4 regions of the Shewanella sp. GXUN23E genome follow, and region 3 is predicted to be linked to each of the others. Evidence: predicted binding sites of a transcription regulator. Region 3 holds the regulator's gene; each other region holds the start of a gene.
What was found. The regulator sigma-54, encoded in region 3, starts transcription at its own class of promoters, with help from an activator protein. The targets are predictions, from matches to a motif close to GTTGGCACGNNNNTNGNNT.

Region 1 (7,376 bases), on a different contig from region 3:
CATACCGACCACAGGTGCCAGGATACCGGACTCCACACAGCTCAGTTGCTGCTCGCCAAACAGGGCGCTGAAGCAGTGATAGCAGGGCGTGCCTGCACTATAGTCAAACACGATCACTGTACCTTCCATGCGGATGGCCGCCGCCGATACCAGTGGCACCTTATGCCTGAAGCAGGCTTGGTTGAGCTGTTCGCGCACCATCACATTGTCGGTGCAATCCAATACCAGCGTGTGCCTGCTGACCAGTTCATCAATTTCCGGGTCATCCAGTACCGCGTTGATGGTCTCTATCCGGATATGGGGATTGAGCGCCGTCAGGCTCTGTTTGGCGGACTCCACCTTGGGCTGGCCGACATTGGCATCCTGATGCAGCACCTGCCGCTGCAGGTTGGAGATCTCCACGGTATCGAAGTCCACCAATGTCATCTGGCCGATCCCGGCGACCGCCAGATATTGACTGGCGGCGCAGCCCAAACCACCGGCACCGATAATCAGTACCTTAGCCTGCTTGAGCTGTTCCTGACCATCGATATCCATGGCGCGAATGGAGATTTGTCGGCTGTATCTGAGCATCTCGGCATGGGACAGCAGATCTTGTGGGTGCTCACTCATAGGGGGTTCCTGCAAGGTGCCGACACAGATCGGCACACACGGTTAACGGGTGATGATTAGTTCAGGACGTCGGTAAATGGCTCGACATCCACCACTGAGCCTGCCGGGGTATCACCCTGCATTTGTGGCAGTACGATAAAGCTGTTGGCCAGACTCATGGAGGTCAGCATGCCAGAGCCCTGTGAGCCGGTGGTACATACCTGCAGCTCGCCGGCATCGTTGCGGCTTAAAATGGCGCGCTGATATTCCACCCGGCCAGGATGCTTCCGGATAGGGTTGGTCAGGGTGGCTTTCAGGCTCAGGACAGGCTGAGCAGGCAGGCCCTGCATTTTTTGCAGCAAGGGCATGACGATTTTGTAGAAGGTCACCATGGAGGACACAGGGTTGCCTGGCAGACCGCAAAATACGGCATTGCCCAGCTTACCGAAGGCAAAAGGTTTGCCCGGCTTGATGGCCATCTTCCAGAAAGTGATTTCGCCTTCTTCATCGAGGATCTGCTTGGTGTAGTCGGCATCACCAACAGATACGCCACCTGAGGTCAGTACCATATCGGCATTGGCCGAGGCTTCTTTGAAGGCCGCGCGGATCGCTTCCGGGTCATCGGCAATGACACCCAGATCCAGCCAATCCACATCGGCCTTTTGCAGCAACCCCAATATGGAATAGCGATTGGAGTCATAAATCTGCCCGGGTGCCAGTTCGGTGCCGACCGGACGGAGCTCATCACCGGTAGAGAAGAAGGCGACGGTTAATTTGCGATAAACCCGTACCTGACTCTGACCTATGGTGGCCAGTACGCCCATTTCGGCGGCGCCGATGCGGGTACCTTTGGTCAGCACCTTATCACCGGCTTTCAATTCTTCACCGCGCTCACGCACATTGGCGCCAATGGCATCTGGTGCTTCTATGGTGATGAGTTCGCCATCGGCCTGGGTTTTTTCCTGCATCTGTACTGTGTCATAGCACTCAGGCACAGGTGCGCCGGTCATAATGCGCACGCAGCTGCCTGGCAGATATTGCCCCTCATAGGGATGACCGGCAAAGGAGTAACCTGCCAGCTTCAGGGTGTTGCTGTGCTGCAGATCTGCCAGCCGGAAGGCATAGCCATCCATTGAAGAGTTGTCGAAGGGAGGCAAATCCAGCATGGATGCCAGATCTTCTGCCAGAATGCGACCCATGGCGTGACTGAGCGGCACAATTTCGGTGTCACGGGTGGGCTGAACCTGATCAAGCAGCTTAGGAATGGCTTGATCCGGATGCATCAATCCGGGATGACAACATGGGTCTTGCTTGCTATGCATGTGAACTCCCTGCTTACAGATAAATGGGGCTGCAGATGGCCGCCATTATGCCATGACAACCTGGCTAAAGTATGCAAAACCCTGGAGATGTGGGCAAATACCGGGCTGAGTTTCAGCTCACAGATTTGTGCCTGAGGTGGATCAAAACAACAGATGAATTCCTTGGAATCCATTTGCTTTTGCGTTTTCAGACTTCCACAATGGGCAGGAATTTTAAGGATGAGTTAGCAAGAGGAGCAGATATGCTGGCCGACGCAATGATCACCAAGCTGAATGAACAGATCAACATGGAGTTTTTTTCTTCCAATCTGTATCTGCAGATGAGCGCCTGGTGCGAAGACAAGGGATTTGAAGGGGCGGCGAGATTTATGCGTGCCCATGCCGCCGAAGAGATGGGGCATATGCACCGTCTGTTTACCTATGTCAGTGAAACCGGTGGCATGCCGCTGATTGGTGCCATCGAGGCGCCGCAGGCGGAATATCCTTCCCTGCTGGCCCTGTTTGAGCACACACTGGAACATGAGCAGGCAATCACTAAAGCCATCAATGGCCTGGCCCATACTGCGTTCACCACCCAGGACTACTCCACCTTTAACTTCCTGCAATGGTATGTGGCCGAGCAGCATGAAGAAGAAAAGCTGTTCAAGTCCATTGTCGACAAGATCCGCTTGGTGGGTGAAGATGGCAAGGCATTGTTCTTTATCGATAAAGATCTGGACGCCATGGCATCGAAAGAGAGTGCCAGCATCATGCATGACGCGGGCACCTCTGCCTGAATGCCAACCGTCAGCGAAAGATAAAAAAGCAGCCTGAGGCTGCTTTTTCGTTATTTGATATCAGCAAGCTGCGGCCAGTTCATGTCGCTGTCGATAGGCGGCCAAATCCTCAATCGACAAAACCGGATAGTCGTGTTTCCGGCTAAATTGAATAATCTCAGCCAGTCTGGCCATGGTGCCATCTTCATTGGTTAACTCGCACAATACGCCGGCGGGCTTGAGACCGGCAAGACGCATCAGATCCACAGTTCCTTCCGTGTGACCGCGGCGCCCCAGTACGCCATCAGGATGAGCGCGCAGCGGGAATACATGGCCGGGACGGGCCAGATCTGTTGGTCTGGCATTGTCGGCGATAGCGGCTTTGATGGTGGTGACCCGATCTGCCGCACTCACGCCGGTAGTTACCCCAGAACGGGCTTCAATGGTGACCGTAAAGGCGGTGCCATACTGGCTGGTGTTACTGTTGACCATAGCGGGCAGTTCCAACCGCTGCAGTATATTGTCGGTCAGGCACAGGCAAACAATACCGCTGCATTCACGGATAAGCAGCGCCATCTGCGGTACCGTCAGCAGCTCGGCACTGAAGATAAGGTCGCCTTCATTTTCACGGTTTTCATCATCAACCAACAGTACGCCTTTACCCTGTTTGAGAGCATCAAGAGCGCGTTCGACTCTTTGGCTGGCATTGCCAAATTGATTAAGTAAGGACTGATCCATAATAAGTTTCCTCAAAGCTGGAAATGAGGAAGGCAGTAACGACCCTGCACTAATCCGGTGTTGAAATGCGCCATTGCGCATGTGCTCAAGCTGCTCGGTGTCGGACGGCTTATCGCACTCATTTCATCCGGACTAACTAAGGGGCGTATGTGTACCTCCATTTGGATCAGGGCACAGAAAAGCAGTGACCTGTTGGTCACAGGTACAGATGGATACGCGACAACAGGCCGCAGGCGATATCCTGCAGACTTAACGTATCGTGACTGACATTCTCTTCCATCCGGACTCAGCGCATCGGTTGCCCGATGCTCATTACCGTCGGCTCCGGAGTTACACCGGATCTGCTTGTCCCTGTCATACGACTTGGCTGACAGGCGCTCGCGGGCTGATTTCAGCGACTTAATCCCATAGAATAAGCCTGAAAATTACCGCCGGTGGGGAGTTTCACCCCGCCCTGAGAACAAACCAACCGGGTTTAACACCCAATCAGTGGATACATAGTGCAAGCATCTGATTCACAAGACAAGCCGTTAGATCAACAAGCCGTTTGGTATCTGTATATGGTGCGCTGTGCGGGTGGCCAGTTGTATACCGGCATTACCACGGATATCGACAGACGGTTTGCCGAGCACTGTGCCAATGGCAAGAAGACCGCCAGGTTTTTGCGGGGGAAAGGGCCGCTAAGTTTGGTATATCGCGAGCCGGTTGGAACTAAAGGCGATGCGCTGAGGCGGGAAATTGCGGTAAAAAAACTCAGCCGCCAGCAGAAGTTGAGTCTGATAGGGATCTGCTAACGGCTGACAAAGTGCCAGACAAGAACGGCTCGTCCAGGGGAGGGGGGACTTTGACGACCGCGTACTGCCAAAGTCACGCCGGGAATATTGGAGCTGTAGTGGGTTACTTACGCCCCGCTGTGTTACTGACACCATCAATAATCAAATTGCCTGAACCGGCTTCGACAATATTCAAACTTCCTGCATGACTTATTTGAATATCCCCGGAGCCATCATCAATGGTGACGTTGCCGCTGACGTCAGTTGTGTTGATGCTGCCCGAGCCATCTTTGATATAAAGATCGCCGTTAACACTGGCTACCCTGATCTCACCTGAGCCATCGTCAATGCTGATCCTGCCGGTGTGATGAAGGATATTGATGGCGCCGGAGCCATCGCTGATCTCAAGCTCTCCATGGCTGTTGGTGATATGTATGTCACCGGAGCCATCATCGATGTTGATATTCTGTCCGCCACTGATGACTATATCCCCTGAGCCATCACTGACTTTCAAGTTTAAATTCACGGGAACTTCTACGGTCAAGTCTATGTAGGGGCTGTTTTGCCAGCGGCCTGATGCGTCTGCTTTGGCGATCAGGCGGGCACTGTGAAGGTGTTGCTCCAGAGTCAGTTCATACTCCATCCCCGGCTTGCCATAGATGGTTGCGGTGACTCTAATCTGCTGTAAACCATCGACCTCTTTAATATGTAAATCACCGGCGCCGGTTTCTGCCTGCAGTGCTGACAGCTCTGCGGCGTTGAGGGTTAGCTGGCGGGTCTCCAGAAACTCCGCGCGGTAACCGGAAGCATTCACATTGATAATACAGCCGCTGAGGCCAAGGGTAAGGACTGCTGCAATCAGTGTCTGACGATACATATGACGATTCCTTGTTGTTATAGCTTGATTGACTCGACTACACCCTGAGTCTGTCACGGGCAATTGACCCGGCTGTCAGGAGCTTGCTGTTGACTAAGCAGTTACCATGCCACTTTTTAATTTATTGAATTTAAATGAATTTGTGTTGAAATTGTTGGCGATGGATATAGATGGTTGGTGTTTGTGGCCAATATCCAGCAGGATAGACGAAATCAAATGAGTAATTTCGCCAACCACAGTTATGGTGAGACCTACATGGAAGACTATCTGGAGATCAATCGCAGGGGCTGGGATGCCAGAACCCGTATCCATCTGAATTCACGTTTCTATGATGTGCCGGGATTCCTCGGCGGGAATTCCAGCCTCAACTGTATTGAACTGGCGGCGATTGGCGATGATGTTACCGGCAAAAGCCTGTTGCATCTGCAATGTCACTTTGGACTGGATACCCTCTCCTGGGCGAGATTGGGGGCCAGCGTCACCGGCCTTGATTTGTCCTGTCAGGCAATTGAACAGGCAACGGCACTGACGCGACAAACCGGTTTGGAAGCCAGTTTTGTGTGTGCTGATGTATATCGTGCTCAACAGGTGCTGCAGCGACAATTTGATATTGTTTTCAGCTCTTACGGTGCGCTGTGCTGGCTGCCGGATCTGGATTTGTGGGCGCAAACGGTGCAGTCGTGTCTGAAACCCGGCGGGATTTTCTATCTGGCTGAATTTCATCCAGTTCAGGGACTATTGGCCGGATACCGTTATTTTCACACCCGTGAGCCGGATATCGAAGAAGAAGGCAGCTATACGGAAAATGCCGGTGACAGCTGTGAACGGTTTATGAGCTGGTCACATAGCCTGGCCGATGTCATAGGTTCACTGCTGCGGGCAGGATTACAGCTGATCGAGTTTAAGGAGTTCGACTTCAGTCCCTACAACTGTTTCGAAGGTCTTGAAGAAGTCGCCGAGGGGTGTTTTCAGATGAGGCACGGCGGTCAGACCGTGCCAATGGTATACAGCATCAAGGCGTTGAAGCCCTGACATCGGCGGTACCGTATTTTACGCTGACCTTGTACCGAAGCGGGGCGTTGGACGTTCGGAATTACAGCCCTTTATGGGGACCAAACACCTCGTAGTGGATCTGCTCATCGGCGATCCCCAGGTTGGTCAACTGAGCTTTGACATGGGCCATAAAGCCAACCGGACCGCACAGGTAGAAGTCGCCAGAGGTCGGCAGTTGACCGTTGATGGCATTGAGTTCCATGGTGCCGGAAAAATCATAGTGCTGGCCCTGAATGTCCTGTGGTTGAGGCTCGCGGTACCAGGTATAAGCCGCCAGTCTTTGGTACTGAGCCTGTTTGTGTTTTATCTCATCGGCAAAGGCGTGCACATCGCCATTTTCACTGGCGTGCAGCCACAGGGTTTGGGCAGTGTCTTTAGCCAGTCGTTGGTTCAGCATGCTCATCACCGGCGTCAGTCCCACCCCACCGGAAATCAGAGTCAGTGGTTTGTCATCAGTGGTTTTCAGGAAGAAGTCACCGGCTGGCGGGATCACCTGTAACTCGTCACCCACATTGAATTGCTCATGCAGCAACTGAGACACTGCGCCCTGATCATCACGTTTTACGCTGATGCGATAACGCTTGCCATTGGGCGCATCAGACAGCGAGTACTGACGGATCTCTACGTTCTCCAATTGCGGATGCTCAACCTTCAGACTCAGGTACTGACCCGGTTCAAAGTCCATGACAGGCAAGCCATCAACCGGCGTCAGCTCAAATGAAGTGATAACTGCGGACTCCTGAGTCTTGGCTGTGATACGGAAGGTGCGGGTGCCACGCCAGCCGCCCTGGTGAGTTGCTGCGTCGTCATAGATCTGCGCTTCACGCTGGATAAAGATATTTGCCAGCAACCCATAGGCCTTGCCCCAGGCTTCTATCACTTCATCGGTGACCGCATCCCCCCCCAGTTCCTTAAGGGTTTCCAGCAAGTGATGACCGACGATATTGTACTGCTCGGCGGTGATCAAAAAACCGGTATGTTTTTGGGCGATTTTTTCTACCGCAGGACCTAAGGCTGCCAGGTTGTCGATATTTTTGGCGTAGGCGGCGACTGCGTTGAACAGCGCCACTGGCTGATCCCCTTTACGCTGGTGTGCGAGGTTAAAAATATCTTTAAGTTCAGGATGATGACTGAACATGCGTTGGTAGAAATGTTTGGTCAGTTCTGGGCCTGCAGATTCCAGCAAAGGGATGGTGCTTTTCACGACAGAAATGGTTTTTTGATCCAGCATAGTGGGGCGACCTCTATTAATAAATATTTTATATGC
Region 2 (7,376 bases), on a different contig from region 3:
TATTCTGGGTACCTCAGTGGACAAGTCTGCCGACGCCCGTGTGAAACTGGCTCAGGTACTGGCCAAGCACGGTGTGACTGACCCTGTTGCGGTACCGGACATCTCTACCAAGGCCAAGGCTCAGCAGGTGTTGGGTATGGATATGGACAAGATGAACGCTGACAAGCAGAAGTTCCTGAAGGAAATCACTCCTAAGTGGGACGAAGAAGCCAAGAAGCGTGAAGCAACCTACTGATCTCTTGATGTAAAGAGCTGATACAAGCCCCCAATTTGCAGTTTCCCTGCAAGGTATCAGAACCGACCCCGCCTGAGTGCGGGGTCTTTTTTTATCCGGGGATAAGCTCAGTGTTTGCGCCACCAGGCGATAAAGTGCAGCAGCGCAAAGCCACCGTGACCGTATACATAGGTTTCGATAAGGCCAACCAGAGTTTTGTGCAGACTCAGTAAATCGGCGGTCTCAGTCCAACCCTGACGCATGCTGGTAAACCACAGCGCGCCGCTGAGCACTGCCGCCAGCAGTGCCAGCAGCCCCAAACCCTCCACACAGGCAGCCAGACCAGCGGGGCGGGAAGGTGGCAGGCTGAAGGTGCGCAGAATGCCAATATCTTCCTTAATTACGCTGAAGTTACCTGCCAGCCAGGGATACAGATCCCGCCAGGTTCGGCGTTTGAGCAGGATCCCCATAAATACCGGAGTGAGCAGTAACAAACCCAGACCGACAATGATGTGATACCAATCCACAGTGCCGAAGCTGTTTTGCAGTGTATCTGCATGGATATGCATGAAAGAGGAGGAGATGATCTGCAATATGACCGCAGTTAATATCAGTGCGTGCAGCCATTTTTCCAATGGTGGCAGTCCGGAAAACAGGTCATTGATCCCGCGGGAAAGCTTGGAGTCCGACATAAAATGTTAATACTGATGAAGATGAATACTGACAGTGTGCCGTATTTCACTGAAAGGTGAGATGATTTTTGGTTAATGCAGTCAGGGCTTCAATAACTGCGGCAAAAATAACCGGTGAGTGTGCGGCGATGCAGACAAGTTGCTTGCCTCGCCGCAGCAGTATATCAATCTGTGTCGGGATTGAGTCACTCAGCAAGAATTGAAAGGTGTGAAGCCAACCAGGACAGTCGATGAGCTATCCGGATAGACACCCGCTATCCCTGGCAGTATGCACGCCGTTGAAATTCGTTTCCCGGGAGCGCGACAACCGCAGGATGATGTCACTAATTTGGTGTGGCTCTTTTGAAGCACGAGTCGAATGGCTGACATCGTTCTGATGAGAGTAACTCACTGTGCAGATTGGTATTATTCGTCGCGGGTTAGCACTTCCAACATGTCCACTTCGAAGGTCAGATCGGAGTTGGCCGGGATTTTATCGCCAATCTGACGCTCTCCATAGGCCAGGTGGGCCGGGATAAACAACTTGCGCTTGCCACCGACTTTCATGCCCATCATACCCTGATCCCAGCCTTTGATGACCCGGCCGGTGCCAATCACCACCTGAAATGGACGACCTCGGTCCCAGGAAGAATCAAACTGGGTGCCATCCTGCAGAAAACCCCGGTAATGCACGGTAATTAAAGCGCCTTTGACGGCTGCTTTGCCTTCACCTTCCTGAATTTCTTCAATGATAAGCTCGTTGCTCATCGGTATTTCCTCTGTCTCTCAAAAAACAGGCTGCAGTGTATCATGGGGCGACACAGGAGTGTGATACCTGGCTGCCAGAGCACATGCGGGTATCGGGAATGCGTTACTGCCTTTGGCGCTGCAGGGAGAAAGGTCGTGCGCAAAATCAGGCGCTTTTGGATGCTGACTTTAACCACATGGCAGCGATGATCTGAATGCCATTAGCGTTACAGGAAGGGTGGGGGCCGTGCAGGCCACCCCGATGAGTTACTTGATGAGTTTAAGCAGTGCCTTGAATCTGTCGCCCTGAGCTTCATGCTGCAATTCAAACAACAGAGACTCGACATTGTGCAGCCGGGCACCGAAGTCCCGCATCATTTCTATCCCCAGTTGCTTGTTGGCCTGGGTGCGGGAAGAGACGGCATCGCACATCAGGCTTACCTGATATCCCTGCTCCAGTAAGTCCCGGCAGGTCTGATAGACGCAGATATGAGTTTCAATGCCTGCCAGTATCACCTGATTACGGCCGGACTGGATCAGTTGCCGGCGAAATTCTTCTGCTTGCCAGCCGCTGAAATGAGCCTTGGCAATAGGTTGAGTGCTGAGGCTTAACAGCTCACCCAATGATGCGGAGGTGTGACCCAGTTTATCCGGTAACTGCTCCAGCCAGAGGATCGGGATATCAAACAGTTGTGCCCCCTGGATCAGTATATTGAGTTGCTGGTGCAGGGATTCTGTTTCACTGACTACCTGCGCCAGCTTTCCCTGTACGTCCACGATTACCAGAATGCATTCATCAGCCACTAACATCTCACAGCCCTCCCTATCAGTCGAATTCACACTAATGTTTTTCCGTGCGTTGTGCCAGCCCATTCTATGGGATATTTCGGTGCATTAATGCACAACTTTGGTGCGAATTTATTCATCTTAATATGGTGGTGGATGCCTATCTTTATGATATTAAATAAATAAATCAAATGGCGCGAAGTTTGTAATGCATAGCCCAAAGCGTAAGTCTAATCGGAGGGCAGGATGAAATTGGTCAGCGCAATTATTAAGCCGTTCAAGCTGGATGATGTCAGAGAGGCGATAGCAGGTCTGGGCATTGAGGGCATGACCGTCACGGAAGTGAAAGGGTTTGGCCGTCAAAAAGGGCATACCGAATTGTATCGGGGCGCTGAATATCAGGTTGATTTTCTGCCCAAGGTCAAATTGGAAATCGCCACCAAGGATGAGCATGTTGAGCAGTTGCTTGAAGCCATCGTGGAGGCGGCCCGGACCGGTAAAATTGGTGACGGCAAAATCTTTGTCACTGAGCTGGAACAGGCTATTCGTATCCGTACCGGCGAAACAGACACTGAAGCATTATAAACGGGGGCGCAAAAATGGAACAATTGGCTAGCTTGGGAGCGACAGTGGCAGAGTTGAGATTTGCTCTGGACACTTTTTACTTACTGATTTCCGGGGCGCTGGTGATGTGGATGGCCGCCGGGTTTGCCATGTTGGAAGCCGGCTTGGTGCGTTCAAAAAATACCACCGAGATCCTGACCAAAAACATGTGCTTGTATGCCATTGCCTGCATCATGTATCTGATTGTCGGGTACAACATTATGTATGTGAACAATACTGAAGCCGGTTTCATTCCATCAATCGGGTTGTTGATTGGTGACGCCGCACAGGGCGCCGGACACTCGCTGGAATCTGATTTCTTCTTTCAGGTGGTGTTTGTGGCCACGGCTATGTCAATTGTCTCTGGCGCTGTGGCTGAGCGTATGAAACTGTGGGCATTTCTGGCGTTTTGCGTGGTGATGACCGGATTGATTTACCCGGTAGAAGGGTACTGGACCTGGGGCGGTGGTTTTCTCAATAAATCCGTGGGGTTTGTGGATTTTGCCGGCAGCGGCATAGTGCACATGGCCGGGGCTGCGGCGGCGATTGCCGGAGTACTGTTGCTTGGCGCCCGCAAGGGGAAGTATGGCCCCAATGGTCAGGTTAATCCCATTCCGGGATCCAACCTGCCGATGGCAACTCTGGGTACCTTCATTTTGTGGATGGGCTGGTTTGGTTTCAACGGTGGCTCGCAATTGGCGGTGTCCGACGTCGCCAACGCCTCGTCTGTGGCGACCGTGTTTGTGAATACCAACTCAGCTGCCGCTTTCGGTGCAATTGCCGCCCTGCTGGTGTGCAAGATGACCTGGGGAAAAGCGGATTTGACTATGATCCTCAACGGCGCCCTGGCCGGGCTGGTTGCCATTACCGCGGATCCACTGTCTCCATCGCTGGCACTGGCGGCCACTATCGGTGCTGTCGCCGGTGGTTTGGTGGTGTTCTCCATCGTTGGCTTTGATCGCATCAAAATCGATGATCCGGTAGGTGCTATCTCTGTGCACGGGGTGATGGGATTTCTCGGCGTTATGCTGGTGCCTTTGTCCAACGCTGATGCCACTTTCATCGGCCAGTTGACCGGTGCGGCTGTTATCTTTGGCTGGGTGTTCGGTGCCTCCCTGTTGCTGTGGGCTGTATTGAAATACACCATGGGGATCCGTGTCAGTGAAGAGGAAGAGTATCGCGGTATGGATGCATCGGACTGTGGCATTGATGCTTACCCGGAGTTTGTGTCAGTGAAAACCGCCTGAGCAGGCCATTGCTGAATATTAAAGCAGGGCTGGTCCCTGCTTTTTTATGCTAATCTCCCGATAGTTATACTGGCTTCATCACTGGTATCGGTCGCTGCAGTTGGGGCTGAATCCATGGACGGCGTCATCGCTGATGGGACGCGCCATAATGAAGAAGGTATCGATGGAGGGAGATGAACATGAAACGTTTGATGGTTCTGCTATGGCTGGCGGGCAGTGCCTGGGCTGGTGATATAAAAGTACATGATCAGACAGAACAATATGATCCATTTGCTGTCAGGGACAGCAAGCGGGCTGAGCATCAGTGGCAGGAGCAGCAAAACCTGCAGCGCCAGCTTGAGCTCATCGATAAGTTGCCGGTTGGCTGTTTGCTGGTAAGCCAGCCGTCCAATCACTATCGCTGTGGCAATGATTTCTTCCGTCCCTATCCGCAACCCCGTGATGGTCAGGGACCGAAATATCAGCGGATCCCTAAGCCGGTCAAGCCCTGAGCCGTATATAGCGTTTCCGACTAAAACATCAAATTTACAGGGGTATATTTCATTTCAATACCGGCATAAAGCGCATAAGGTTAAAGAGTACCTAATTCATTTGCGTCTAATGCGACTGGCATAAAGTACGCATCCACCGGGCTATCCATGTTCGTCACTGATACCATCAGCGAGCATCCGCGGCCCTGAGGAGCCTGTATGTTGCTGCGTCCTGCTATTCTGGGATTGATGCTGCTGATTAGCGGCTGTCAGACCAGTGTAACGTCCCTGCCTGATGTCAACTTGCTGTTCCATGATGAACACTTTAATGCCGATTCACCGGTGCCCTCAGCCGACAGCATCCTTCAGTTGCCGCCTGCACTTGCCAGCGATATCCGCCATCAGTTTGAGCGCGCGCGTCTGGCGGATAAGGGGATACAGGCACACCAATGGCTGAGCGAATATATTCGCGAGCGGGATGGCGGATTCCAGTATCGGGATCATTTCACCCGCAGCGCCACAGAGACGTTCCATCGCCGCGAGGGTAACTGTCTGAGCCTGGTGGTACTGACAACGGCGCTTGCTGATGCCCTCAATGTGCCGGTGCAGTTTCAGGAGGTTGAGGTAGAGCCGGTTTGGGACAAGTGGGGACAATTTTATTTGATCAATGGTCATATCAATATTCGCCTTGCGCCACCTTCAGACAATCGCTCGATTAGCGTCAGCGCCCAGTCTGTGCTGGTGGATTTCCTGCCGGAGCGGGCAATTCGCGCCTATGGCACCCACAGAGTCGATCAACTCACCGTCATGGCCATGTTTTACAACAATCTGGCCGCAGAAGCGCTGGTCAATAGCCAGCCGGACATGGCTTATGCGCTGGCGAAAATGAGCATTCAGCTTAAGCCTGACTTTGTCCAGGCAATCAATACCTTGGGCGTAGTTTATCGGCGGGCGGGGATGGCTGATGCCGCTGAAGCTGCTTACCGCTATGCGGTTGCTCTTTCCGGAGAGAATCTTAATTCGCTGAGTAACCTGGCATTGCTGTTGGGTGAGCAGGGGCGATTGGACGAGTGGGCCCAAATACACAGGAAGCTGGAGCTGGCGCGCATCCGCAATCCTTATTACTACTATGATATGGCCGAAGAAGCCTTTGCCCGAAATGACTACAGTCAGGCGCTGGACTGGTATTGGCGGGCAGTAAAACTGGCCGACTACCAGCCGGAGTTTTTTGTTGGTTTGTCCAAGTCCTATTGGCGACTGGGAGACAGAGACAAGGCGGAGTCCAATATGAATAAAGCGATAAACCTGGCTACTGATGGAGAAGACCGGCAAAGATATCAATACAAACTGAAAGCCATGCGGCGTAATGCTGAACATCGTGGTTGATGGCTGTTGAATCTTGTTATTTTGTTTTTGTAAAAACCAATGAAAACAATGTAATAAACAATGTTATTGAAATAAATGGTGATTGCGTTGCAATGCATGGGGTAAATCGTTAGATTGACTGTAAAACAATATATAACGATGAGGCTCCCTATGTATTACCAGAATGACGATGTCCGTATTAATGAAGTTAAGGAATTGCTTCCGCCTGTCGCCATTCTGGAACGATTTCCTGCCTCAGAGGCGGCCTCCGAAACTGTGTTTACCACCCGTCGCGCGATTGCCAATATTCTGGCCGGCAAAGATGATCGTTTGCTGGTGGTAATTGGTCCCTGTTCCATTCACGATCCCAAAGCGGCACTGGAATACGGGCAGAAGCTGCTGGCGCTGCGACAGGAGTATCGGGATCAGCTGGAAATTGTGATGCGGGTATATTTTGAAAAGCCGCGCACAACTGTGGGATGGAAGGGGCTGATCAATGACCCTTTTATGGACAACAGCTTTCAACTGAACGAGGGGCTGCGCAAGGCCAGAAAGTTGCTGTTGGATCTCAATCATATGGGAATGCCCACTGCAGGCGAGTTTCTTGACATGATCACTCCGCAGTATCTGGCAGATCTGATGTGCTGGGGAGCGATAGGCGCCCGCACGACTGAGTCTCAAGTTCACCGAGAGCTGGCTTCTGGTCTTTCCTGCCCGGTGGGATTCAAAAATGGCACCGACGGTACTATCAAGGTCGCCATTGATGCTATTGGTGCCGCCGCCGCTCCACACCATTTCATGTCGGTCACCAAGTATGGCCATTCAGCTATTGTGTCGACTAAAGGTAACCCGGATTGTCACATTATTTTGCGCGGCGGTAAGACCCCAAATTACAGCGCCGATCATGTCCGGACAATTTCAGCCCAATTACAGACAGAAGGTTTGAAGCCGAGCCTGATGATTGACTTCAGTCATGCCAACAGTGCTAAACAATACCAGCGTCAGATGCAGGTGGCCGAAGATGTCGGCGGGCAGATTGCCGGTGGTGAACAGGCTATTTTTGGGGTGATGGTGGAGAGTCATCTGGTGGCTGGTCGTCAGGATCATGTGCCGGGACACGCTTTGACCTACGGCCAGAGCATCACGGATGCCTGTATTGGCTGGGAAGATACCGAAACGCTGCTGGCAGGGTTAAATGCCAGCGTGATTGCCCGCAGAAACGCGGGCTAGTTGTGGTGATGAATAGCAAAAGAGGGGCTTATGCCCCTCTTTT
Region 3 (7,376 bases):
CCACTGTCCCTTGGGACTGCAATCAAATAAAGAGGTCAGGTTTATGAAGTTAAAACAAGCCGCATGCTTGCTGATTTTGCCGGTGTCACTGAGTTTGGTGACTGGCTGTCAGACGACTAACCCTTATACCAACGAGCAGCAGAATGCCAAGGCCACCAACGGTGCCCTGATTGGGGCAATTGCCGGCGCGGCAATTGGTGTGGCGTCATCCAGCAAAAGTGATCGGGGTAAAGGGGCGCTCATCGGTGCGGCGTCCGGTGCCGCGTTGGGTGGTGGCATTGGCTATTATATGGATGTGCAGGAAGCCAAACTGCGTCAGCAATTGCAGTCAACCGGCGTCAGTGTGACCCGTGATGGTGACAATATCATCCTGAATATGCCAAACGAAGTGACTTTTGGCGTTGATCAGAGCAATCTGAGCGACCGTGCCATGCAGGTGCTCAACTCAGTGGCGCTGGTTGCCAAAGAGTATCCAAAAACCCGTCTGAATGTGCTGGGTTATACCGACAGCAGTGGCTCAGACTCTTACAATCTGCGGTTGTCTCAGGTGCGGGCTGCCGAGGTGAGCAACTACCTGGCGCGCAGTGGTGTTGATGCTAATCGCCTGAGTGCATCAGGAATGGGCGAAGCCAGTCCGATTGCTTCCAACAATACCAAAGAGGGGCGCGCCCAGAACCGTCGGGTGGAAATTATTCTGACCCCGATTCAGGGGTAATAGGACAATAAAAAAACGGCAGCTCAGGCTGCCGTTTTTATTTTGCGGATAGGCGGCTAGACGCTGTGATTCATTAAAAACAGCGTTGCCAGTCCCAGAAAGGCAAACAGGCCAATCACGTCAGTGACTGTGGTCAGTACCATACCGCCCGCCAGTGCCGGGTCAATATTGAAACGCTTGAGGATCAGCGGAATGCTGGCACCTGCCAGCCCGGCGACTGTCATGTTGATCAACATGGCGCCGCCAATCAGGCCTCCCAGCGCCAGATCGCCCTTCCAGGCCCATACCGCCAGAAATACCAGAATTGACCACATCAGGCCATTGAGAAAGCCAATTGCCAACTCTTTGCCAATCAGCCAACGGGAGTTGCTCTGGCCGACATGTCCAAGGGCAATACCGCGGATCACCAGCGCCAGTGTTTGATTGCCGGCTACTCCGCCCATACTGGGAACAATCGTCATCAGTACTGCTATGGTGGCGAATTTTTCCAGGGTACCTTCAAACATGTTACTGACAGAGGCGGCCAGCAGTGCAGCGAATAGATTGATGGTCAGCCACAGCGAGCGGCGCAGGGTACTTTTCAGCACCGGGCCGAAGGTGTCTTCATCGTCATCCATACCGGCCATCCCCATCATTGAGTGTTCAGCATCCTCACGGATAACATCGACCACATCATCGATGGTGATACGGCCAAGCAGTTTGCCCTCTTCATCGACCACGGGGGCGGATACCCAGTCGTGTCGTTCAAACAGCTGCGACACTTCGGTATCGGACATACCAACCGGAATACCTTCCAAATCCGGCATCATAATATCCCGCACCGTGGCATCGGGATTACAGGTCAGCAGATCGGTGATGCGGATGCCGCCCAGCAGGCGGTCACGTTTATCCACTACGTACAGGGTGTCAGTGGCTTCGGGCAGCTCTCCGCGCAGGCGCAGGTAACGCAGGATCACATCGATGTTGACATCCGGCCTCAGGGTGACCGTATCGGTATTCATGATGCCGCCAGCGGTTTCTTCCGGATAGGACAGCGCCTGTTCCACCCGGGCTCTGTCCTGCGCGCTCATGGACTGGAGTACCTGACGGAACATGGCATCGGGCAGGCTGCGCAGAATGTAAGCCAGATCATCGGTATCCATGCCAGCGGTGGCTTTGGCCAGTCGCTCTGGGGTCATGGAGCGGATCAGGTGGTCCTTCATGTCCTCGGGCAGTTCCTCGAGGATTTCACCGGTTTGCTCCTGATCGATAAGTTGCCAGAGGATCTGACGGGTTTGCGGCGGGGATGACTCCAGCATCAGCGCGATATCCGAGGCTGCCATGTCATGCAGCATATTGCGTACATGCACAAACATGCCACTGCCCAGCGCTTTGTTCAGCTGGGTAAGACGTTGTTCGGTCAGATCGTTATCCAGAACTTCGATCGGCATGAATTCCCCCCTGCTACCGATTTTTCTTGATAGAGATTAGTCAGGTAAAACTGATGTCTGCCGCAGGCAGGGTGCCGCAATGGCACAGTGCAGACAGGCGCATATGATAGCCCAGCTATCGGAATTATACAGATTTTTTGCTACTGGCCTTCGTCAAAACGGGCATTGATCAGGGCGCAGATGGCATCCATGGCAGCTTGCGCGTCTTGCCCTTCGGCGGTCAGTGAGATGGTTTTACCCTGACCGGATGCCAGCATCAGCAGACCCAGTACACTGGCGGCACTGGCGGTCTTCTCACCGTTGGATAAGGTCACTTCAGCGTCAAACTGGCCCGCCAGTACCGCCAGCTTGGTGGCGGCTCTGGCGTGCAGACCCAGTTGATTGCAGATGGTTACCTGGCGCTCAAGTTTCATGTTTGCTCAGCTCACGATGCCGAACTTTGACCGTATGCTGGCCCTGGGCGATACGCTTGGCCAGCTGCTCGGCGATAAATACCGATCTGTGCTGACCGCCGGTACAGCCGATGGCGATGGTCAGATAACTGCGGTTATTGCGTTCAAGATGAGGCAGCCAGGTTTCCAGCAGATTTTCAATCTGCCAGATGAATTTATTGACCAGCGTCTGGCGGTTCAAGAAGTCCTGTACCGGTTGATCCAGTCCGGTCAGCGGTCGCAGCTCCGGCTCCCAGTGGGGATTGGGTAAAAAGCGCACGTCGAACATGAAGTCTGCTTCGGCAGGCATGCCATGTTTGAAGCCAAAGGATTCAAAGGTAATAACCAGCTCTTTTTCAACGTGTCCCATCAGAATTTGCCGGACCTGATCGCTCAGTTCGTAAACATTCAGATGTGAGGTGTCAATGAAATGGTCCATCATCTTGGACAGCGGGGCCAGCAGCTGGCCTTCCAGTTTGATGGCTTCCTGCAGAGAGCTTTGGTTGCGTGATAAAGGGTGCAGGCGTCGGGTTTCGCTGTAGCGTTTCAGCAGGATATCATCACCTGAATACAGGAAAAAACTGGTGATCTCAGTATTGCTCAGTGACTTGAGTTGTTGCTCCAGCACCTTATCCTGATTTTTCAGATTGCGCACATCCACACTGATGGCGACCTGTTCAGTGGTGCTTTTGAGTTGCTCCATCAAGCTGCCAATCAGCGACAGCGGCAAATTATCCACACAGTAGTAGCCCAGATCTTCCAGCGCTCTTAAGGCAACAGATTTTCCTGAGCCACTGCGGCCCGATACGATAACCAATTTCATGCGGTAATAACCCGGAACAGTTCTGCGTCATCCTGCGCTTTGCGCAGTTGCTTAACCACTTGTTTGTCGCTGAGCTTTTCAGCCATTGCAGCGAGTGTTGCCAGATGAGTCTGACATTGCTCGGCTGGAACCAGCAGGGCAAAAAGAATATCGACCGGTTGATTGTCGATGGCATCGAAGGGAACGGGTTCGGTGCATTTCACCAGGACGGCGATGGGATGATCAATAGTCGTCAGTTTGCCGTGAGGAATAGCAATACCGTTTCCGATTCCTGTGCTGCCAACTTTCTCCCGGGCAAGCAGACTTTCGAATACTTCCTGGGAGGAAAGGGTGGGGTACTGAGCCGCGATAAGATCGCTTACCAGCTCAAGTACTTTTTTCTTACTGCCCGGAGTGGCACAGGAGGCACACTCCGGCTGCAGGATGGTACGAAGTTCCATCGTTAGTGTTTTGTCAGTTTCTCTTTGTGTTTAATCACCTGACGATCAAGTTTGTCGATCAGGGCGTCTATTGCGGCATACATATCTTCATGTTCTGAAGTTGCGAAAATTTCGCCGCCGTTTATATGCAGTTTTGCTTCTGCAATTTGCTGAAGTTTCTCAACATTCAATACAACGTGCACATTATTGATCTGTTCAAAATGGCGTTCAAGCTTGGTGAATTTGCTTTCCACATATTCCCGCAGAGAGTCTGTAATCTCGATATGGTGTCCAGTCAGGTTGATTTGCATAGATAGCTACCTCCTTTATTCCGGGTAGGGTTATAAACTCTTACGCTGGTTGGAAGGCGGAATCAGCATCGCTTCTCGGTATTTGGCGATAGTCCGTCTGGCAACATTTATTCCCTGTTCTGCCAGAAGTTCTGCCATCTTGCTGTCGCTTAATGGTTTCTTCTGGTTTTCGGCTGCCACTAGCTTTTTGATAAAAGCACGAATGGCAGTGGACGAGCATTCTCCACCATCTTCAGTTCCAACATGGCTGGAGAAGAAATACTTTAATTCGAAAATCCCTCTTGGGGTATGCATATATTTTTGCGTGGTCACCCTGGAAATGGTGGACTCATGCATTTCAACCGCTTCGGCAATATCGTTGAGTACCATAGGTTTCATGGCCTCTTCGCCGAACTCAAAAAATCCCTGTTGAAACTGCACGATACAATTGGCCACTTTCAGCAGTGTATCGTTACGGCTCTCCAGACTTTTAATAAACCACTTGGCTTCCTGCAAATGGCCGCGAATGAACTGGCTGTCAGCCTGGCTGCGCGTGCTGCGGGCCATGGCTGCATAATGCTGGTTGACATTCAGTTTGGGCATGCAATCGGGGTTGAGCTCCACTACCCAGCGGCCATGCTTCTTGGATACGGATACATCTGGGATTACATACTCATCGTTATCCCGGCTGATGAGCAGACCTGGCCGTGGATTCAGGGTCTGGATGAGGTTAATGGCCTCACGCAGATCATCTTCCTTAAGGCGGGTCTTGCGCATCAGAGTGCGGAAATCGCGGTTGGCAATCAGCTCCAGATGCTCACGGATAAGTAAGCGGGCATGCTCAATGTGGGGAGTCTCTGCCGCAAACTGATTGAGCTGGATCAGCAGACACTCGCTCAAATCCCTGGCAGCCACGCCCACAGGATCGAAGTGCTGGATACGCTTGAGTACCGCTTCAACTTCATCGAGTTCAGTGTCCTCATCTCCCAAGGCTTCGAGGATCTCCTGCGTGCTTTGAGTCAGGTACCCTCGGTCATCGATCGCCTCAATAATGGCGGTGGCGATGGCGTAATCGTTCTCGGAAAAGGGCGTCAGGTTTTTCTGCCATTCCAGATGTTCATACAGACCTTCACTGGTTTCCCCCTGAAATGGCATATCATCATCACGCACTGCGGGGCCGGCAGCGACTGGAGCGGCAGTGAAGACTTCATCCCAGGTGGTGTCCATGGGCAGCTCGTCCGGCATGGCTTCCTGGGTGATGGCGTCTGATGTTTCGACACTTGAGCTGTGCTGCATCGGCTCTGAATCGTCAGGCTCATCAAATTCCGCTGAGTTGTCACCCTCGTTGTCATTCAGCTCTGAGTCATATTGTTCTTCATCCATCTCCAGCAAAGGATTGGATTCCAGCGCCTGTTGGATTTCCTGCTGGAGTTCCAGAGAAGACAATTGCAACAGGCGGATGGCCTGCTGCAGTTGAGGCGTCATGGTTAACTGCTGACCCAGTTTAAGCTGGAGAGACGCTTTCATCTTTACCGCAAATCCCTGTATAGAGTGGTTTTAATAGAAATTCTCGAGAACCGGTATGTCCATCGGTCTGAGGAAAGTGCGTATCCTTGCTGTCCCGGCATGGCTGCTGCACTGGCGCCGGGACACATGAATTAACTATAGCCTGAATTGTTCACCCAAGTACACAGCGCGCACCTGCTGGTTATCAAGGATTTCCGCCGGTGTGCCTTCGGCAATCAGATTGCCGTGGCTGACGATATAAGCGTGTTCGCAAACATCCAGGGTTTCCCGCACGTTATGGTCGGTGATCAGTACCCCCAGACCACGGCTCTTGAGCTGTTCGATGATCTTCTTGATGTCGATAACCGAGATCGGATCAACCCCGGCGAATGGTTCATCCAGCAGAATGAACTTGGGATTGGCTGCCAGCGCCCTGGCAATTTCCACCCGCCGGCGTTCACCGCCTGACAGGGCCATCCCCATGGAATCGCGGATATGGGTGATGTTGAACTCTTCCAGCAGATGTTCCAGTTGTTCTTCCCGTTGCTCATTGGTCAGTGCCTTGCGGGTTTGCAGGACTGCCATGATATTGTCGCGGACGGACAACTTACGGAAGATACTGGCTTCCTGAGGCAGGTAGCCGATACCCTTGCGGGCGCGCATATGCATGGGATCCAGCGTCAGGTCTTCATCATTGATGTAGATAGCACCCTTGTCGCTTTTGACCAAGCCAACCACCATATAAAATGTGGTGGTCTTGCCGGCACCGTTGGGGCCGAGCAGACCGACGATCTGACCGGTTTTCACTTCCAGGCTGACGTCCTTGACGACCTGACGATTCTTGTAGCTTTTGGCAAGATGCTCTGCTTTCAGCGTCAGTTCACTCATGAATCCGGCTGCCCCTGCTTTTTGTCTTTGCTGGAAGGTTTGTTGTCGTCCAGAGGCTTGATGTCATTCTGGAAGTTTTCAGGCTTGATGACAGTGTGCACCCGATCGTCAGGATTCTGATTACCCTGTGCGGTCATCTGTTGCAATTCAATGTCGTAGACGATTTTGGGCGCACTGACTTTGCTGCCATCCTGCTCGATTTCAGCATCGCCCATCAGGGTCAGTACCCGCTTGCTGATGTTGTAGCGGATCTCATTGGCACTGGCAGTGGCAGGACGATGATTGTCCAGCATCTGGGTGTAGGTAGCCGGTTTGCCGGTGGCGATAAGAATGGTTTCTCCATCCCCCTGGCTGGCGCTGAGCTCATCGGCCTGAATTTTGATACTGCCCTGGGTGACTGTCACCGGGCCTGAGTACACCACCCGTTTGTTCTTGATATCGGCAAACTGGCTGGGTGCCTTGATGTGCACTTCCTTGGTGAGATCGTCCGTAGCCGCCAGTGCGCCCCAACTCAGGGTGCACAGGAGTGCCGCAAAAAATGTCTTAGTTTGGTTCATAGATTCCTGTTACCTGATTCAGCAGCTTAACTGTCTGCGCATTCAGATCGGCATAAAGCCCTGTACCTTCTACTTTAAAATTGCTGCCATCTACCTGGATTACGCGATCAGAGCGCATGATCATGGTATCCAGATCCAGCTGCAGGTAGCTGGTTTTCAGCTGTTGCAAGGGTTCATTGGGCGTAATGGCGTCGATGATAACATTATTCTCAAGCGTGACTATGTTGTCGTCTTTGTCGAGCGTGCCCTCAGCGGCAGATATCCGCCAGTGCGCCTGACCATTATCCGGGTAAAGCAGATAGACAGGCTGGGAAAAA
Region 4 (7,376 bases), on a different contig from region 3:
ATTTTTTGTCGTAATGTGCTTATCTACTTTTCTCCTGAGGCAAAGGCCAACATATTGCGGCAATTTGCTGCCGCTTTAAATCCCGGCGGCATTCTGTTTCTCGGGGCATCTGAATCGGCTGCCGGTATGACAGACCAGTTTGATATGGTGCGCTGTAATCCGGGGATCTATTACCGAAAGCGCGGCTAAGCAGGCTTTACTGCCTGTTTGGATAAACTCAGAGGGACTGCCAATCGCAGTCCCTTTTCATTTGGCACGTGAATTGCTTTTAAAGACTCAAAGGTCTGAGGAGGCAAATTTATGGCACTCTCGTTTGATAAAGCTCTGGGTATTCATCAATACACTCTGGGAATTCGTTCTCAGCGTGCAGAGGTGATCTCCAGCAATATCGCCAACGCCGACACACCTCATTACAAAGCCAGGGATGTGGATTTTTCCGCTGCACTGCAGGATGCCAAAACCCGTCAGGGCGGTCTCGCCATGGCTCAAAGCCACGAAAAGCATTTCGACTTGAAGGCACTGACTGAACAGCATGTGAAATACCGCATTCCCAATCAGCCGGATACCGGTGATGGCAATACCGTAGATATCCAGCAGGAGAAAACGGCATTTATGGAAAATGCGATTGAGTATCAGATGTCTCTGGGATTTCTGGATCGTAAATTTGCCGGTCTGAAAAAGGCATTGAAAGGGGGGTAATCCATGAGTCTGTTCAATATCTTTGATGTATCAGGCAGCGGCATGTCGGCGCAGTCGGTTCGTCTCAACACCACCGCCAGTAATATTGCCAATGCGGATGCGGTTTCCAGCAGTGTGGATGGGACTTATCGGGCACGTTATCCGGTATTTGAAGCCGAACTTGCCAAGGCCAGTTATCAGCAGCAGGAGGCCGTCGGTGTCCAGGTAAAAGGGATTGTGGAGAGTGATTCACCACTGCAAAAGGAGTTTGCTCCCCAGCATCCCATGGCTGACAAAGACGGTTTTATCTATAAACCCAATGTCAATGTGATGGAGCAGATGGCCGATATGATTTCCGCTTCCCGCTCTTATCAGATGAATGTTCAGGTCGCTGAAGCCGCCAAGTCGATGCTGCAGCAAACATTGAACATGGGCAAATAACAGGGCAGAGCAGGAGGTAAGTCTTGAGCCTCATCAATCCTCTCAGCGGCAATACATCGCCCCTGAGTAATCAGAGCAGCCCATCCCAGGTGCAGAGCAATACTGCGGGCAGCACAAATAATCAGATCAGCCAGAATAATCCTGTGCTGGATCCCATGCGTCTGCAGGACGGCAAAACTGTGCCGGAGCAGAAAGGCCAGGAACTGACCCAGGCGGACTTTTTTGCGCTGCTGACCCAGCAGCTGTCCATGCAGGATCCGTTCAAGCCGGTTGAAAACGACCAGATGATTGCACAAATGGCATCGTTCTCCACTGTAGATGGTATTTCCAAACTCAATCAGGAGATCCTCAACCTCAACAGCACTATGACCTCAAGCCAGGCGTTGCAGGCATCAGGGTTAGTGGGGCAGAAGGTACTTATCCCTTCCGGTACAGGTCATGTCAGTACCGAAGAGCAGAACATTAAAGGTGTGGTCACCTCACCCAAGCCGATCGATGAAATCACCGTGCGGGTGGAGGATGACAAGGGACAGTTGGTTACTACCTTTAAGGTCGATGGCAGCAAGGGCGGCAATATCGACTTTAATTGGGACGGTCTGAACAGCAAAGGTGAGCCGGTCGCTCAGGGCAACTATACCTTCAAGGCCAGTGGCCGGGTTGATGGTGAGTCCCAGGAACTGGCGGTCTCCACCTATGCCCATGTGACCAGTGTGTCGCTGGGCACTGCGGCAACCGGCGCAGTACTCAATCTGCGGGGAATTGGCGGCGTGAAATTATCGGATGTGTTGGCGGTAGCGGAAAGCTGATGCACGCAATAGGCGAGGCGTTAATGCGCCTCCATCTGGATCCAAGAGGTGAATTATGTCTTTTAACATTGCTTTGAGTGGTATTGCGGCATCGCAGAAAGATCTGAATACCACGGCCAACAATATTGCCAACGTTAATACTGTTGGTTTCAAGGAATCCCGCGCTGAGTTTGCTGATGTGTATGCCAACTCAATTTTCTCCAATGCGGGAACGGCCGTGGGTGGTGGTGTGACGACAACTCAGGTGGCTCAGCAGTTCCACCAGGGCAGTCTGCAGTTCACCAACAACGCGCTGGATATGGCGATCAGTGGTGGCGGCTTCTTCATTACTTCTGCGGGCAGCGGGAATCAGGATTATTCCTACACCCGCGCCGGCGCGTTCAAGATTGACGCTAATAACTTTCTCGTCGACGCTGCCGGTAACTTCCTGCAGACCTTCCCCGTGGATAAAGAGGGCAACTCCACCTCTGTGAGTCTGTCCACTACCAAGTCGGTACAGATCCCGGATACCGCGGGCAGTCCACAGAAAACCGAAGAAGTGGGTATTCAGATGAACCTGAATGCCGGAGAGTCCACCAAGGTGCTGGCGAATTTTGACCCTGATAACCCAGACACTTTCAACAATTCCACCTCGCTGACGTTCTATGATTCGCTGGGTGAGCCTCATGTTCTGACCAGCTATTTTATCCGTCCGGAAAATGCGGCATACACCGGCGAGAGTAACTGGGTGGCATTTTACGCTGTCGACGGAAAGCCGGTGAATATGGCCGGGGCCGGCGGAAGCTATCAGACAGATACCAACGGTGACGGTACCCCGGATGCGACCGGAACCGCTGATGTGGGTGGCTGGACCGGTGCCGTGCTGAGCTACAACGACACTGGTACCTTTACCGGCTCAGATCCTGCTGTTATCACTACCGAAGAGTTGGGGATCAACGGTGCCGGCGCACTGGGCGCCGGAGCTGACGGTACCCAGACCCTGACCATCAACTTCAATTCTCCGACTCAGTACGCTTCGCCCTTTGAGGTGACGGCGCTGACTCAGGATGGAACAACCGTTGGTCGTCTGACTAATGTGGAGGTTGGTACTGATGGTTTGATTACCGCCTCATACAGCAACGGCTCTACTGTGCCTCTGGCGCGGGTGGCGCTGGCGAGGTTTGCCAACGAGCAGGGGTTGACGCAGGTGGGTAATACCTCCTGGAAGGAAAGTCTGGCCTCCGGTCAGGCGCTGGCCGGAGAGGCTGCCAGTGGTACCTTTGGGGATATCCGTTCCTCGGCACTGGAGCAGTCCAACGTGGATCTGACCACTGAGCTGGTGGATTTGATTTCGGCTCAGCGTAACTTCCAGGCCAACTCCCGTACACTGGAAGTGAATAACACCCTGCAGCAGACCATTTTGCAGATCCGCTGATGATCTCCCGGGCGGCTTGATAACGCCCCTTTGCAGCCTTTTGCCCATATGCGGCAAAAGGCTGCCGCTTTTATTCTTGCTGTATTTTCCTTTCCTTAAATTCAAACGCTTATCGTCAATTGCCAATTGGCATAAAGATTGCTCAACACTCAGTTAAGTAAATTCTTTGACGGAGCGGTCAATGGACAAGTTTCTCTACATCTCCATGACGGGTGCCAAGCAGAATATGCACTCGCTGGCGGTCAGAGCAAACAATCTGGCCAATGCCAACACTGATGGTTTCAAGGCTGATATTGAACAGGCCCGTACCATGCAGGCATTTGGTGAGGGGTTGCCTACCCGGGTGTTTGCAATGACGGAAAATCCGGCGGCGGACTTTAACGCTGGCCCCATCAAGAGCACTGGTCGGGATATGGACATTGCCATTGATGGTGACGGTTGGATTGCTGTGCAGGCTGAAGATGGTGGTGAGGCTTATACCCGCTCCGGCAGCCTGAGTTTTGACGCCACCGGTGTGCTGCGCAATGACAGGGGCAATCCCATCATGGGTGATAGCGGACCGATTGTACTGCCTTTACCTATCGAGAAAGTCGAAATTTCCAAAGACGGCATTATCTCTGTGAGACCTCAGGGAGCGACCGCCGAGGTGATAGAGGAAGTGGCACAAATCAAGCTGGTCAATCCGGGTGATACCAATCTGATGCGTGGCGCTGATGGCCTGTTCAGGCAGATGAATGGTCAGAATGCGCCGGCTGATCCAACCGTCAGCTTGCTCAGTGGTGCGGTGGAGGGCAGTAATGTCAACGCCGTACACGAAATGGTGGCGATGATCGACATGCAACGCCAGTTTGAAATGCAGATCAAAATGATGAAGACCGCGGAAGAAACCAGCCGCACGTCGGACGCGTTATTGCGTATCAGCTAAGCAGGAGATTGAATTATGCATCCCGCACTCTGGATCAGTAAAACCGGCTTAGACGCCCAACAAACTGATATTTCGGTAATCTCAAATAACGTGGCGAACGCCAGCACCATAGGGTACAAGAAAACCCGCGCGGTGTTTGAAGACCTGTTGTATCAAACTGTCAACCAGGCCGGTGGTGTCAGTGCCGCCAATACCAAATTACCCAATGGTCTGAATATTGGCGCGGGTACCAAAGTGGTCGCGACCCAGAAGATGTTTACCCAGGGCAATATGCTGACCACGGATAATTCGCTGGATCTGATGATTGAAGGTCCGGGCTTTTTTGAAGTGGCACTGCCTGACGGTACCACAGCTTATACCCGTAACGGCCAGTTCACCCTGGATGACACAGGTCAGATAGTGACCCCGGGGTCCGGCTATGTCATCCAGCCGCCGGTGACCATCCCGGAAGATGCTACAGCCATTACCGTTTCGGCGGAAGGCGAAATTTCGGTAAAGATCCCCGGCGCCGCTGAAAATCAGGTCGTGGGGCAACTCAGTGTGTCTGACTTTATCAATCCCTCCGGTCTGGATCCCATAGGCCAGAACATGTATCTGGAGACCGGTGCCAGTGGTGCGCCGATTCAGGGTACGGCATCGCTCGATGGTTTGGGAGCGATTCGTCAGGGTGCATTGGAGACGTCCAACGTCAATGTGACGGAAGAGTTGGTGAATCTGATTGAAAGTCAGCGGATCTACGAGATGAACTCCAAGGTGATTTCGGCAGTGGATCAGATGCTCAACTATGTTAACCAGCAGCTCTGAGGCGGGTGATTTATGATTAGGCTGGCATGTGTTTCCATGGCGTTGATGTTGGCCGCAGGCTGCGCCAACACCTCACAAAAGCCCATTCCCGATGATCCTTACTATGCACCTGTGTATCCCGAGCAGCCGGCCACCAAAGTGGAGGTCACCGGCTCTATCTATCAGGACAGTCAGGCGACCGGATTGTATTCAGATATGCGGGCGCACAAGGTTGGCGACATCATCACCGTGGTCCTCAGCGAGTCGACCCAGGCATCCAAAAGTGCCAACAATGATATCAAGAAGGGGTCGGATTTAACGCTCGACCCCATTTACGCCGGAGGCGGCAATCTGACCATCAAAGGCGTGCCGCTGGATCTGGCCTACAAAGACAGCATGAACACCAAACGTGAGTCGGCGGCGGATCAGAGTAACAGTCTGTCAGGCAATATCTCCGCCAACGTCATGCAGGTGCTGAGCAACGGCAATCTGGTGATCCGCGGTGAGAAATGGATCACCATCAACAACGGTGACGAGTTTATTCGCCTCACCGGACTGGTGCGTTCCCAGGACATTCGCCCGGACAATACCATTGAGTCGACCCGGGTCGCCAATGCCCGCATTCAGTACAGTGGTTCAGGCACCTTTGCTGATGCCCAGAAAGTGGGCTGGCTGAGTAAGTTCTTTTTCAGTGACTGGTGGCCGTTTTAAGGAGGTCTGATATGAAATGGCATGCACTGATCGCAATGGCACTGATGTTGATTTCTCTGCCATCAGATGCCCAGCGGATTAAAGATATCGCCAATATTCAGGGGGTTCGTACCAACCAGTTGATTGGCTACGGGCTGGTGGTGGGCTTGCCGGGAACCGGTGAGAAGACCCGCTACACCGAACAAACCTTCAAGACCATGCTGAAGAATTTTGGCATCAACCTGCCGGACAATTTTCGGCCCAAGGTCAAAAACGTTGCTGTGGTTGCAGTCAATGCCGAGATGCCAGCGTTTATTAAACCCGGGCAGACACTGGATATTACAGTTTCCAGCCTGGGCGAAGCCAAGAGTCTGCGCGGTGGCACCCTGCTGCAAACCTTCCTGAAAGGGGTCGATGGCAATGTTTATGCGATTGCCCAGGGCAGTTTGGTGGTCAGCGGTTTCAGTGCCGAAGGTCTGGATGGTTCTCAGGTGATTCAAAATACGCCGACAGTCGGACGCATTCCCAACGGCGCCATCGTTGAGCGCAGCGTCGCAACCCCTTTTGCCAACGGCGATTTTCTGACTTTTAACCTGCGCCGGGCCGATTTCACTACTGCCAGAAATATGGCATCGGCGATCAATAATCTGCTGGGACCGGATATGGCCAAAGCGGTTGATGCCACATCAGTGCAGGTGAATGCGCCCCGGGATGCATCCCAGCGGGTGTCGTTTCTGGCTACGCTGGAAAACATTACTGTGGATATCGCCGAGGAGGCCGCCAAGGTGATCGTCAACTCCCGCACCGGCACCATTGTGGTGGGCGAAAATGTGCGTCTGCTGCCGGCCGCAGTTACCCATGGTGGCATGACGGTAACCATTGCCGAGTCGCTTAATGTGTCACAGGGGAACCCTTTGGGGGGGGGCGATACCGTGGTCACGCCGGAAAGTACTATTGGGGTAGATCAAAACAATCGCCGTATGTTCCTGTTTAACCCGGGCACCACTCTGGATGAGCTGGTCCGGGCAGTGAATCTGGTTGGGGCAGCCCCCTCGGATGTCTTGGCCATTCTGGAAGCGTTGAAAGTGGCAGGGGCTTTGCATGGTGAACTTATCATCATCTGATTTCCGGCACTGGCCATGGATAAGCTTGCAAACTCAGCTCAGTATCTTGACCTTGCGGCCCTGGATAATCTCAGGGCCCGGGCACAGCAGGACGACAAAGCCGCGCTGAAAGAAGTTGCGGCTCAATTTGAAGGTATCTTCGTGCAGATGCTGATGCAGAGCATGCGGGATGCCAACGAAGCCTTTAAGTCCGACAGCCCCTTCAACACTCAGTACACCCAGTTTTATGAGCAGATGCGGGATCAGCAGATGTCCGTGGAATTGGGTGCCAAAGGTACGCTTGGTCTTGCTGATCTGATGGTGCAGCAACTGGCACCGGAAACGTCCAACATTATGCCCGCCAGTGGACTGCGAGGAAATCGTCAGCATTTCGACACGCCCCACACGCCCCATATTGTCAGTTCTGCCGTTGATTCATCGCCTGTCGGGGGGGGCAAGTTATTGCCGCCGCAGCCTGAACCTGAAAAGGCTGAGTTTGCCTCGCCGCAGGAGTTTGTTGAGCGGCTGTTTCCGCT

Region 1: ACRRUX_RS16645 (DUF4097 family beta strand repeat-containing protein) is a predicted target of sigma-54. The motif match lies at 5,152-5,170, and genes of this name have one in related genera.
Region 2: ACRRUX_RS01260 (P-II family nitrogen regulator) is a predicted target of sigma-54. The motif match lies at 2,609-2,627, and genes of this name have one in related genera.
Region 4: flgF (flagellar basal-body rod protein FlgF) is a predicted target of sigma-54. The motif match lies at 3,465-3,483, and genes of this name have one in related genera.

The regions. Positions count from the first base shown of each region.
Region 1 is NZ_JBOZWP010000022.1:32,492-39,867, reverse strand. Features, by position in the region: gene moeB (molybdopterin-synthase adenylyltransferase MoeB) at 1-612, opposite strand, end outside; gene moeA (molybdopterin molybdotransferase MoeA) at 669-1,913, opposite strand; gene ftnA (non-heme ferritin) at 2,156-2,689, shown strand; gene ribB (3,4-dihydroxy-2-butanone-4-phosphate synthase) at 2,750-3,406, opposite strand; FMN riboswitch at 3,671-3,872, opposite strand; partial or broken gene ACRRUX_RS16650 (GIY-YIG nuclease family protein) at 3,949-4,200, shown strand; gene ACRRUX_RS16645 (DUF4097 family beta strand repeat-containing protein) at 4,304-5,056, opposite strand; gene ACRRUX_RS16640 (class I SAM-dependent methyltransferase) at 5,273-6,088, shown strand; gene hmpA (NO-inducible flavohemoprotein) at 6,150-7,340, opposite strand.
Region 2 is NZ_JBOZWP010000001.1:286,196-293,571, reverse strand. Features, by position in the region: gene nrfA (ammonia-forming nitrite reductase cytochrome c552 subunit) at 1-235, shown strand, start outside; gene ACRRUX_RS01275 (cytochrome b/b6 domain-containing protein) at 343-906, opposite strand; gene ACRRUX_RS01270 (FKBP-type peptidyl-prolyl cis-trans isomerase) at 1,312-1,653, opposite strand; gene ACRRUX_RS01265 (hydrolase) at 1,900-2,442, opposite strand; gene ACRRUX_RS01260 (P-II family nitrogen regulator) at 2,665-3,003, shown strand; gene ACRRUX_RS01255 (ammonium transporter) at 3,018-4,268, shown strand; gene ACRRUX_RS01250 (hypothetical protein) at 4,448-4,759, shown strand; gene ACRRUX_RS01245 (tetratricopeptide repeat protein) at 4,958-6,124, shown strand; gene aroG (3-deoxy-7-phosphoheptulonate synthase AroG) at 6,275-7,333, shown strand.
Region 3 is NZ_JBOZWP010000017.1:55,033-62,408, reverse strand. Features, by position in the region: gene ACRRUX_RS14585 (OmpA family protein) at 44-715, shown strand; gene mgtE (magnesium transporter) at 772-2,145, opposite strand; gene ACRRUX_RS14575 (HPr family phosphocarrier protein) at 2,286-2,558, opposite strand; gene rapZ (RNase adapter RapZ) at 2,548-3,399, opposite strand; gene ptsN (PTS IIA-like nitrogen regulatory protein PtsN) at 3,396-3,839, opposite strand; gene hpf (ribosome hibernation promoting factor) at 3,842-4,129, opposite strand; gene ACRRUX_RS14555 (RNA polymerase factor sigma-54) at 4,160-5,635, opposite strand; gene lptB (LPS export ABC transporter ATP-binding protein) at 5,771-6,502, opposite strand; gene lptA (lipopolysaccharide transport periplasmic protein LptA) at 6,499-7,059, opposite strand; gene lptC (LPS export ABC transporter periplasmic protein LptC) at 7,046-7,376, opposite strand, start outside.
Region 4 is NZ_JBOZWP010000008.1:39,595-46,970, reverse strand. Features, by position in the region: gene ACRRUX_RS09310 (CheR family methyltransferase) at 1-189, shown strand, start outside; gene flgB (flagellar basal body rod protein FlgB) at 301-699, shown strand; gene flgC (flagellar basal body rod protein FlgC) at 703-1,119, shown strand; gene flgD (flagellar hook assembly protein FlgD) at 1,143-1,925, shown strand; gene flgE (flagellar hook protein FlgE) at 1,981-3,339, shown strand; gene flgF (flagellar basal-body rod protein FlgF) at 3,521-4,264, shown strand; gene flgG (flagellar basal-body rod protein FlgG) at 4,280-5,068, shown strand; gene flgH (flagellar basal body L-ring protein FlgH) at 5,105-5,758, shown strand; gene ACRRUX_RS09270 (flagellar basal body P-ring protein FlgI) at 5,770-6,861, shown strand; gene flgJ (flagellar assembly peptidoglycan hydrolase FlgJ) at 6,877-7,376, shown strand, end outside.